2 regions of the Methylobacterium sp. PvR107 genome follow, and region 1 is predicted to be linked to the other one. Evidence: predicted binding sites of a transcription regulator. Region 1 holds the regulator's gene; the other holds the start of a gene.
What was found. The regulator PhoB, encoded in region 1, activates phosphate uptake and scavenging genes when phosphate is short. The targets are predictions, from matches to a motif close to TGTCATNNANCTGTCAT.
Positions count from the first base shown of each region.

Region 2: a site for PhoB is predicted at 1,581-1,597, ahead of JOE48_RS01695 (YdcH family protein). Genes of this name have one in related genera too.

Region 1 covers NZ_JAFIBW010000001.1:1,027,763-1,033,307, forward strand. Annotated here, with positions in the region: gene JOE48_RS04710 (aminopeptidase P family protein) at 1-902, shown strand, start outside; gene JOE48_RS04715 (protein-disulfide reductase DsbD) at 1,023-3,191, shown strand; gene phoB (phosphate regulon transcriptional regulator PhoB) at 3,367-4,062, opposite strand; gene phoU (phosphate signaling complex protein PhoU) at 4,248-4,967, opposite strand; gene pstB (phosphate ABC transporter ATP-binding protein PstB) at 5,078-5,545, opposite strand, start outside.
Region 2 covers NZ_JAFIBW010000001.1:391,598-397,142, forward strand. Annotated here, with positions in the region: gene JOE48_RS01690 (propionyl-CoA synthetase) at 1-1,035, opposite strand, end outside; gene JOE48_RS01695 (YdcH family protein) at 1,385-1,567, opposite strand; gene JOE48_RS01700 (YdcH family protein) at 1,741-1,959, shown strand; gene purE (5-(carboxyamino)imidazole ribonucleotide mutase) at 2,038-2,535, shown strand; gene JOE48_RS01710 (5-(carboxyamino)imidazole ribonucleotide synthase) at 2,532-3,644, shown strand; gene JOE48_RS01715 (tetratricopeptide repeat protein) at 3,976-4,848, shown strand; gene JOE48_RS01720 (acyl-CoA dehydrogenase family protein) at 5,011-5,545, opposite strand, start outside.

The DNA.
Region 1 (5,545 bases):
CGATCACCGCAATGAAGGCGGTCAAGAACACCGCCGAGATCGCGGGCGCGCGCGCCGCCCATGTCCGCGACGGGGCGAGCGTCGTGCGCTTCCTGGCCTGGCTCGACGCGGCGGCCGCATCCGGCGGCGTCACGGAGATCGCCGCGGTCGAGGCGCTGGAGGATTTCCGCGCCGCCGGCGGCGACCTGCGCGATGTGTCGTTCCCGACGATCTCGGGCTCCGGCCCGAACGGGGCGATCGTCCACTACCGGGTCACCCGCGCCAGCGACCGGACGGTCCGGCCCGGCGAGCTGTTCCTGATCGATTCCGGCGCGCAATACCCGGACGGCACCACCGACATCACCCGGACGGTCGCGGTGGGCGAGCCGAGTGCCGAGATGCGCGACCGCTTCACCCGGGTCCTCAAGGGCCATATCGCCATCGCGCGCGCGGTGTTCCCGACCGGGACGACCGGGGCCCAGATCGACGCCTTCGCCCGGGCACCGCTCTGGCAGGCGGGGCTCGACTTCGATCACGGCACCGGCCACGGGGTCGGCGCCTTCCTGTCGGTGCACGAGGGGCCGCAGCGGATCGCCAAGACCGGCACGGTGCCGCTGGAGGCCGGGATGATCCTATCGAACGAGCCCGGCTATTACGCGAGCGGCGCCTACGGCATCCGGATCGAGAATCTCGTGCTGGTCGAGCCCCGTACGATCCCCGGGGGCGAGCGGCCGATGCTCGGCTTCGAGACCCTGACGCTGGCCCCCTACGACCGGCGGCTGATCCAGCCGGATCTGCTCGACCCGGGAGAGCGCGCCTGGATCGACGCCTATCAGGCGCGGGTTCGCGAGACCCTGGCGCCCGGCCTCGACGCCGAGGCGCGCGCCTGGCTGGAGCGTGCCACTGCGCCGCTCCCGGCCTGACGTCGCGACATGCCGCCCTGGGGGCCTTCCGTGCTAAGCGGTGCGACCACGGAATAGCCCGCGCCGGGCTGAATATCGCCGCGCGTGAAACCGCTCCGGCCCTGCGCGCGAAGGGACAGCATGATCCGTCGCCTTGCCTTCCTGATCCTGGCTCTGGCCGCAGGCCTCACGGCGGCGGCGGCGCAGGGCCCGCAGTCGAGCTTCCGCACGCCACCGGACCTCGTGCGGTCGAGCCTGGTGGCCGAGCCCGGCGCGGTGGCGGGTGCGCAGCCCTTCACCCTCGCCGTGCGCATGGCGGTGAAGCCCGGCTGGCACGTCTACTGGCGCAATCCGGGCGATTCCGGCCTGCCGCCGGAGGTGACCTGGACCCTGCCGGCGGGGTTCAACGCCGGGGCGATCCGGTGGCCCGCGCCGGAACGCATCCCGATCGCCACGCTGATGAACTACGGCTACGAGGGCGAGGTCACGCTCCTCGTCCCGGTGACCCCGCCGCCGAGCCTCGACCCGGCCGAACCGGTGCGGATCCGGGCCAAGCTCACCTATCTCGTCTGCGAGACCGAGTGCGTGCCGGGCTCCGCCGACCTCGCGCTGACACTGCCGGTGGGCGAGCCCCGGCCCGATCCGGGCAATTCCGCGTTGTTCGCCCGCGCCCGGGCCGCCCTGCCGGTCCCTGCGCTCTGGCCGCTGCATCTCGCGGGTCAGGGCGAGACGCTGCGGCTCGAATTCGCGGCGACCGGCCTCAAGGCGGATTCCATTCGGAACGCCGCATTCTTCCCCTATTCCGAAACGGTGATCGACAACGCCGCCGCGCAGGTGATGTCGGTCGATGAGGCCGGCCTGCATCTCATACTTGTCCGCAGCAGCCCGACCGAGCCGGCGCCGGCCGCGCTTCCGGGTGTCCTGACCCTCGAGGAGGTCACCGATGCGGGTCCCCGCCGGCTCGCCTTCGCGTATGGCGACGAGCCGGTCCTGCCGGTGGCGACCGCCGCCGCGAATCCGGAAGCGCCCGCAGCACGGGCGAACGCACCCGATTTCGACGCGCTGACGCTCGCGACCGCGGCGGCCTTCGCCTTCCTCGGCGGACTGATCCTCAACCTGATGCCCTGTGTCTTCCCGGTCCTGTCGATCAAGGTTCTCGGCCTGATCCGGCATGCCGGCGAGAGCCCGGGCCGCCTCCGCCTCCATGGGCTGGCCTACACCGCCGGAGTGCTGGCAAGCTTCCTGGGCCTCGCAGGTGTCCTGATTGCCCTGAAGGGCGGCGGCGCGGCGATCGGCTGGGGCTTCCAGCTGCAATCGCCGATCGTGGTGGCGGGGCTGGCCTATCTGCTGTTTGCGATGGGCCTCAGCCTGTCGGGAGTCGTCCATGTCGGCGGCCGGCTTGCCGGCCTCGGCGACGGGCTCGCCCGGCGCGCGGGCCTGAGCGGCTCGTTCTTCACGGGCGTGCTCGCGACGCTCGTGGCCACGCCCTGCACGGCGCCGTTCATGGGCTCGGCGGTGGGCTTCGCGCTGACCCAGAGCGCCGGCGTGGCGTTCGCGGTGTTCGCGAGCCTCGGCCTCGGACTCGCCCTGCCCTTCCTGGCGCTGACCCTCTGGCCGCCGGCCCTGCGGGCGCTGCCGCGGCCCGGCGCCTGGATGGAGATCCTCAAGCAGATCCTGGCCTTCCCGGTCTACGCGACCGTGGCTTGGCTGATCTGGGTGCTGGCGCAGCAGGTCGATCCGCGCGGGCTGCTGGCAGCGCTGATCGGGCTGGTGCTGGTCGCCTTCGCCGCCTGGGCGTGGGAGCGCGGACGTGCCGCCGCACCCCGTGCCGGTCGGATCGCCCAGGCCGCCGCAATCCTCGCGATCATCGCCGTCGCGGCCCTTGCGGTGACCCTCCCGCAGGACCGCCCGGTCCCGTCGGCGCAGGCCGCCGCCGACGGGATCGAGCCGTTCACGCAGGCGCGCCTCGACTCGCTGGTGAGTGCCCGCCGCCCGGTCTTCATCGACATGACGGCGGCGTGGTGCATCACCTGTGCGGTGAACGAGGCGACCTCGCTCAACACCAAGGCCGTGCGGGCCGCGATGGCCGAGCGCGGCGTGACCTACATGAAGGGCGACTGGACCAACCAGAATCCCGAGATCACCCGCCTGTTGGAGAAGTACGGGCGCAGCGGCGTGCCGCTCTACCTTCTCTATGCCGGCACCGGAGAGCCCCAGGTTCTCCCGCAAATCCTCACGGAAGGGACGGTTCTGGCGGCGCTGGACGCGGTTCCGGCCGCGTCCGGCCGGAGTGCGGCGCTGGCACGCTAAGATCTTTAGGGGGCTCGGCGCTCGAGCATCGATGCGCCCGTCCCGCCGTCTGCGCGAGCGGAACAATCGAGCCGCGCCACGCTCACCGGCGTCCCGCTGCCCTGGGTCACTTCGCTGAGCGCATGATGACGGCGGGCCGAATGCTGTTCCTTTCGGACAAGCCCGTGCGGCTGCCTCAGGCTTCGAGCGAGAACGTCTCGTCGAAGGCGTAGCCCGAGCCGCGGACCGTGCGGATCGGGTCGGTCTGGCGCGGGCCGTTGAGCGCCTTGCGCAGGCGCCCGACATGCACGTCCACGGTGCGCTCGTCGATATAGACGTCGTGGCCCCAGACCCCGTCGAGGAGCTGCTCGCGGGAGAAGACCCGGCCTGGAGCCAGCATCAGGAATTCCAGCAGCCGGAACTCGGTCGGGCCGAGATGCAACTCCTCGCCCCCGCGGCGGACGCGGTGACCGGTGCGGTCGAGTTCGAGATCGCCGGCGGCCAGCCGATCCGAGCTATGGGCGGGCTTGGCCCGGCGCAGCAGCGCACGGATCCGGGCGAGCAGCTCCGGCACGGAGAACGGCTTGACGATGTAATCGTCGGCGCCGGTGCCGAGACCGCGGATCCGGTCGCCCTCTTCGCCGCGGGCGGTGAGCATGATCACCGGCAGCCGCTCGGTCTCCCGGCGCGCCCGGATCCTGCGGCAGAGCTCGATTCCCGAGAGGCCCGGCAGCATCCAGTCGAGCAGGACGAGATCGGGGATCCGCTCGGCCAGGAGCAGCTCCGCATCGTCGCCGCGCGCCGCCGAGTCAACGAGGAAGCCCTCGGCCTCAAGGTTGTAGCGCAGCAGCGTGGTCAGCGCCTCCTCGTCCTCAACGATCAGGACTTGCATGCTCACGTTCGAAGACCCGTTCCCAAGGCGGCGCCATACGGCCTGCCGATGTCCCGACTCTCATCGGAGCGCGCGTGCAGGCCGAGGATGCGGGAGGCGCCGCTCAGCCTCAACCCGCACCCTCCGATTCTCCGACGGTACCCCGCTGGGGGGCGCAGGCCGGGCGTGAATCGGGGACGGCTCGCCTACGGAGCCTGCACCCCGTCCACGGTCGCGTAGTTCGACGCGTCGTTCTTTGGCCGATCACCCGCTAGCGTCTCGCCGGTGGCGAGATAGTGGATCGTCTCGGCGATGTTGGTGGTGTGGTCGCCGATGCGCTCGACGTTCTTGGCGCAGAACAGCAGATGCGTGCAGAATGAGATGTTACGCGGATCCTCCATCATGTAGGTCAGGAGCTCGCGGAACAGCGAATTGTACAGGGCGTCGATCTCACCGTCGCGCTCCCAGACATCGTGGGCCGATTCGATATCGCGGCTCGCATAGGCGTCGAGCACATCCTTGAGCTGGCCTTCGGCGAGGTCGCTCATGTGGCGCACGCCGAGCACGATCTTCTGGGCCGGCGCCTGATCGGAGATCGCGACAACCCGCTTGGCCACGTTCTTGGCGAGGTCGCCGATCCGCTCGAGGTCGCCGGAGACGCGGATCGCCGAGATGGTCTCGCGCAGATCGATGGCCAGGGGCTGGCGCCGGGCGATCAGCAGAACCGCGCGCTCCTCGATGTCCCGCTGCAGCGCGTCGAGGCGCTTGTCGGCGAGGATCACCGCCTGGGCGAGTGTGTCGTCCCGGCGCACGAGGGCATCGGTCGCCTCCGCGGTCATCTTCTCGGCCACGCCGCCCATCTCCGAGATCGAGCGACGCAGGTTCTCCAGGTCGGTGTCATAGGAGGAGACGATATGGCCGGGCATGATGGATCCTTCGATGGAGTCCCGGGGACGGCCCTCCGGGGGGCTTGCGGGATCCGCCGGCCCGCTCGGGACGCGAAGCGGCGGACCCGCGACCGGAGCTCTCCGGCAGACTAGCCGAACCGGCCGGTGATGTAGTCCTGCGTGCGCCGTTCCGTCGGGTTCATGAACATCCGGTTGGTCGGACCGAACTCGACGAGCTGACCCAGATACATGAAGGCGGTGAACTGCGAGATGCGCGCCGCCTGCTGCATGTTGTGGGTGACGATCACGATGGTGAACTCGTCGCGCAGCTGCTCGATCAGCTCCTCGATGCGGCCGGTCGAGATCGGGTCGAGGGCCGAGGTCGGCTCATCGAACAGGATCACCTCCGGGCGCTGCGCCACCGTCCGGGCGATGCACAGGCGCTGCTGCTGGCCGCCCGACAGGCCGGTCCCCGCCTGTCGGAGCTTGTCCTTCACCTCGTCCCAGAGGGCGGCCTTGCGCAGGGATTCCTCGATGCGGCCGTCCAGCTCAGATTTCGGCAGCTTCTCGTAGAGGCGCAGGCCGAAGGCGACATTGTCGTAGATCGACATCGGGAA
Region 2 (5,545 bases), 640 kb from region 1:
CGGCGCCGTGAACAGGCAGGTCACGCCGTACTCGGCGGCGACACGCCAGAAGGCGCCGGCATCGGGCGTGCCCACCGGCTTGCCCTCGTAGAGCACCGTCGTGCAGCCGTGCAGCAGCGGCGCGTAGACGATGTAGGAATGGCCCACCACCCAGCCGATGTCGGAGGCGCAGAAATAGGTCTCGCCGGGCTGGACGCCGTAGAGATTCGGCATCGACCAGGCGAGGGCGACGAGGTAGCCGCCGGTGTCGCGGACAACGCCCTTCGGCTTCCCGGTCGTGCCGGAGGTGTAGAGGATGTAGAGCGGGTCGGTGGCGGCGACCGGCACGCAGGCCGCCCTCTCACCCGCGACTCGGGCGGCCGCGACGGTCTCGGCCCAGTCGCGGTCGCGCTCCGGCGCCAGGGCAGCGGCGCATTGGGGTCTCTGGAGGATCAGGCAGGCCTCCGGCTTGTGGCGCGAGGCCGCGATCGCCGCGTCGAGGAGGGGCTTGTAGGCGACCACCCGGTTCGGCTCGATGCCGCAGGAGGCGGCGAGCACCACCTTCGGCGCCGCATCCTCGATCCGAACCGCCAGTTCGTTGGCGGCGAAGCCGCCGAACACCACCGAATGGACCGCGCCGAGCCGGGCGCAGGCCAGCATGCCGAACAGCGCCTCCGGCACCATCGGCATGTAGAGGATCACCCGGTCGCCCCGGCCGACGCCGAGCCCGGCCAGCACGGCGGCCAGCACCGCCACCTCGTCGCGCAGCTCGCGGTACGTGATGCTGCGCTTGGTGCCGGTGACGGGGGAATCGTAGCGGATCGCCACCTGCTCCGCCCGCGCCCCCTCGGCGTGACGGTCGACCGCGTTGTGGCAGGCGTTCAGCGTGCCGTCCGAGAACCAGCGGCCGTAGGGCCCCGAATCCGGCGCGAAGGCCCGCTCCGGCGCGCGCGCCCAGTCGAGCGCCCGGGCCGCGTCGAGCCAGAACGCCTCCGGATCGCGGCGGGCCGATTCGTAGATCTCCGGGTAGCGGCCCGAAAGGCTGGCGTTCGTCATCGCTTCGGCGTTTCCTCGCGGACCGCTCTCCGGCGGCCGGCGCAGATTAGCCCATTCTCGCGCGCGGGGGTGAGAGGCTCTCGTGCCCGATAGCGGCTGCGTGCGCGCCACAAGAGCGGCTGCGTGCGCGCCACAAGAGCGGCTGCGTGCGCGCCACAAGAGCGGCTGCGTGCGCGCCACAAGAGCGGCTGCGTGCGCGCCACAAGAGCGGCTGCGTGCGCGCCACAAGAGCGGCTGCGTGCGCGCCACAAGAGCGGCTGCGTGCGCGCCACAAGACAGCCGCCGCACCGGGAGCTCCGATGCGGCGGCTGTCATACGGGGTGTGCTATCTGGTTGGACGTGTCAGGCCTCAGTGCAACGTGTCGTTGCCCGCCTGGAGCCTGTTGATCTCGTCCTTGAGAAGGAGTTTCCGTCGCTTCAGCTCGGCGATGTGAAGGTCGTTCGCCGAAGGCCTGTGGGTCGCTTCCTGAATCTCGCGCTCGAGGGCTTCGTGCTTCCGGGCGAGTTGGTTCAGATGCGTCTGCAGCGACATGAGTCGAATCTCCTGTCATCGTTTCGACACGTCGAGATTGGCACAGGATGCAGGGCCTGTCGAAGCGTTTTCTGCTGCTAAGTCTCACGAATGCTTACCGCCCCGTCTTGTCCGGCGCCCGGGCGTGACGCATGCTCCCGGGCCATGAACGAACTTCGGGTCCGCGGGTGACAATGGCGGAAGAGTCGGGTGAGAGCGCGCAATCGGATCTCCTGGGCGAGCTGGCCAGGCTGCGCGAGGAGCACCGGGACCTTGACAGCGCCATCGAGGCGCTGGAGCTCAGCGTCGCCGGGGACCAGCTCCAGATCCAGCGGCTGAAGAAGCGCAAGCTCACGCTGCGCGACCGCATCTTCCACATCGAGGACGCGCTGACGCCGGACATCATCGCCTGATGCCGGTGGACGCCGTCGCGCCGCGCCTTGCCGCCGGCCCGCACCGCCTGTAAGCGCCCTCTTTTGCCGGGATCAACGATGGTGTCGCCTCCGGTCGCGATCATCATGGGCAGCCAGTCCGACTGGGCGACCATGCGTCACGCCGCCGAGACGCTCGACGCGCTCGGCGTGCCCTACGACGCGCGGATCGTGTCGGCCCACCGCACACCCGACCGGCTGGTGGCCTTCGCCAAGGGCGCGGTCGCGGCCGGTCTCAAGGTCGTGATCGCCGGTGCGGGCGGCGCCGCGCACCTGCCCGGCATGGCGGCGGCGATGACCCGGCTCCCGGTCTTCGGCGTGCCGGTGGAATCCAAGGCCCTGTCCGGCCAGGACAGCCTGCTCTCCATCGTCCAGATGCCCGCCGGCATCCCGGTGGGGACCCTGGCGATCGGTCGGGCGGGGGCCATCAACGCAGCCCTGCTCGCCGTGTCCGTCCTGGCGCTCTCCGACCCGCAGCTGGCGGAGCGACTCGAAGCGTGGCGCGCGGCCCAGACCGCCTCGGTGGCCGAGCGACCGGTGACGGAAGAGAACGCGTGACGGACAAGATCCTCGGCCCCGGCGCGACGCTCGGCATCGTCGGCGGCGGTCAGCTCGGGCGCATGATTGCGCTGGCCGCGGCCAATTACGGCCTCAAGGTCCACGTCTACGCGCCCGACCAGGACAGCCCCGCCTTCGATGTGGCCGCTCGCACCACCTGCGCGGCCTATGACGATCCCGAGGCGCTCGCGGCCTTCGCGCGCAGCGTCGACGTCGTCACCTACGAGTTCGAGAACATCCCCCACGCCACCGCCGATATCCTGGCCCGGCACGCCGCCCTGCACCCGAACGCGCGGGCGCTCTCGACCACGCAGGACCGCCTGTCCGAAAAGGAATTCGTCAACGGGCTGGGCATCCCGACAGCGCCGTTCCAGGCGGTCGATACGCCCGACGACCTCGACCGGGCGATCGCGGCGATCGGCCTGCCGGCGGTGCTCAAGACCCGCCGCTTCGGCTACGACGGCAAGGGCCAGCGTATGCTCCGCGAGCGGGCCGAGGGCGACCGCAACGCCCTGTTTGCCGAGTTCGGCGGCGCGCCGCTGATCCTGGAAGGGTTCGTGCCGTTCGAGCGCGAGGTCTCGGTGGTCGGCGCCCGCGCCCGCGACGGCAGCTTCGCGGCCTTCGACCTGTGCGAGAACGAGCACCGCGATCACATCCTCGCATTGACCCGGGTCCCGGCTCCCGGCGTGTCGCCCGAGACGCGCCGCCTCGCTCTCGACATCGCCAAGCGTATCGCCGACGCGCTGGACTATGTCGGCGTGCTCGCCGTGGAGATGTTCCTGGTGCGGGAGGACGGTGCCGAGCGACTCGTGGTCAACGAGATCGCGCCGCGGGTCCACAATTCCGGACACTGGACCATCGAGGGCGCGCGGACCTCGCAATTCGCCCAGCATGTCCGCGCCGTCTGCGGCTGGCCGCTCGGCGACGCCGCCCGGGTGGGCGGCCTGCCGGTGGAGATGCGCAACCTGATCGGCGCCCAGGCCGACGACTGGCACGCGCTGCTGGCCGAGCCCGGCGCGCATCTGCACCTCTACGGCAAGGGCGAGGCGCGCCCCGGCCGGAAGATGGGGCACGTCACCTGTCTCGGATCCGACCCGGTCGAGTCCTGAGGCTTCGGGGGCACACCCGCGCCGCCGCGTGCCGCCCGGAGGCCCTGACGCGGCGCCGGGGCATCGTCGAGCCATACCTTCGCCACATCCCGCCGCTTCCACCAAGTCGTGGTCGGTGCCGAATGCTGTTGATCGATTCCATCCGCGCTGCCGTACTCCGCCAGGACGGATAACGGGCCGGGTCACGATGCGACGCCTCTTAAGCCGGCCTTCACCGTGATGCGCGACGGTGCCCCGGATCGGGTGTGCCCGGCGCGCGGCGCGGGCTCTGGGACGTGAGGGGCAAGGCGGGCCCGCGGGATGCGGGCCGCGCCTTGGGGAGAGTGGGGCGATGATCGTACGCAACGGGCTGGTTCGGACGACGGCACTGATCGGCGCGGCCATAATCTCGGCCGCGGGCCTTGCGGGCTGCGAGACCGTCGGGAGCGCAGCCGGCCCGCGACAATACGCGGTGCTGGAGACGGACACGACGGGCGCCACGAACGTGAACATCGCCTCGCTGACCGAGGTCGTGCAGCGCAACCCGAACGATGCGGCGGCCTACAACACCCGCGGCGCCGCCTACGCCCGTGCCGGCCAGTTCAGCGACGCCATCGCGGATTTCACCAAGGCGATCCAGATCGATCCGAACTCGGCCTCGGCCTACAACAACCGGGCGCTTGCCAGCCGCCAGATCGGCCGTGACGGCCCCGCGCTGCAAGATTTCACCAAGGCGATCGGCATCGATCCGAATTACGGCCCCGCCTATATCGGCCGCGCCAACGTCGAGCGCGCCCAGGGCAACGTCGATCAGGCGCTCAACGACCTCAACGTCGCGATCCGGCTGATGCCCGAATCGGCCGAAGCCTACCATGCCCGCGGCCTCGTGCGGCAGAAGCAAAGTCAGGACACCCAGGCGATCGCCGATTTCGACGCCGCCATTGACCGCGACCCCTTCAAGTCCGCGCCCTACGCCGCCCGCGGCCAGAGCCTGATCGCCACCAACCAGTACCCGAAGGCGATCGAGGACTACAACGCGGCGCTCAACGTCAACAACAAGGACGCCACCTCCTGGGCCTATCGCGGCCTGGCCTACGAGAAGTCGGGCCAGCGCAAGGAGGCGATGGAGAACTATCAGCGCGCCGCGACGATCGACCCGAACAATTCCGTCGCCCGCGCCGGCCTCGGCCGGGTGCAGGGCGGAGTCGGCTCGCTGTTCAACTGATCTGCGGTTATCGAACCGGTCTGAACGCCCGCGTCTCAACCTGAGACGCGGGCGTTCCTGTTCCGGCGGTGAACGAACCTTTACGCCGCTCCCCCGGTCTTTCCGGGCCCCTCTCCGCGTCCCCGGAAGGACGGAGCGTTCGAAGGAACGGGCTTCAGCGTCTCACGCCGTCAGCAGTCCGTTCTCGTCCTGCGTGATCCGCCACAGGTGGTGGGCGGTGTCGCCGAGCTGATACTCGATCATGGCGAGCCGCTTGAAGTGGTGGGCGCCGATATACTCGAGCGTCATGCCGATTCCCCCGTGGAGCTGGACCGCCTCCTGGCCGACATAGCGGCAGGCCTTGTTGATCTGCACCTTCACGGCCGCGAGGGCCGCGGCCCGCGCCCGCGCATCCGGTGTGTCCACCATCATGGCGGCGTAGAGCGCCATCGAGCGGGCCTGCTCCAGCTGGATCAGCATGTCGACGGCCCGGTGCTGCAGGGCCTGGAACGAGCCGACGCTGACCCCGAACTGCTTGCGAGTCTTGAGGTACTCGACCGTGAGCTTGTGGAGCGTGTCCATCGAACCCACCGCCTCGGCGGCCAGCGCCGCGATGCCGTGCTCCACCACCCGCTCCAGGAGCGGCAGGCCGCCCTCCGGATCGCCGAGCGCCGCGTCGGCGGCGAGCGTCACGTCCGAGAAGGACACCTCCGCGGCC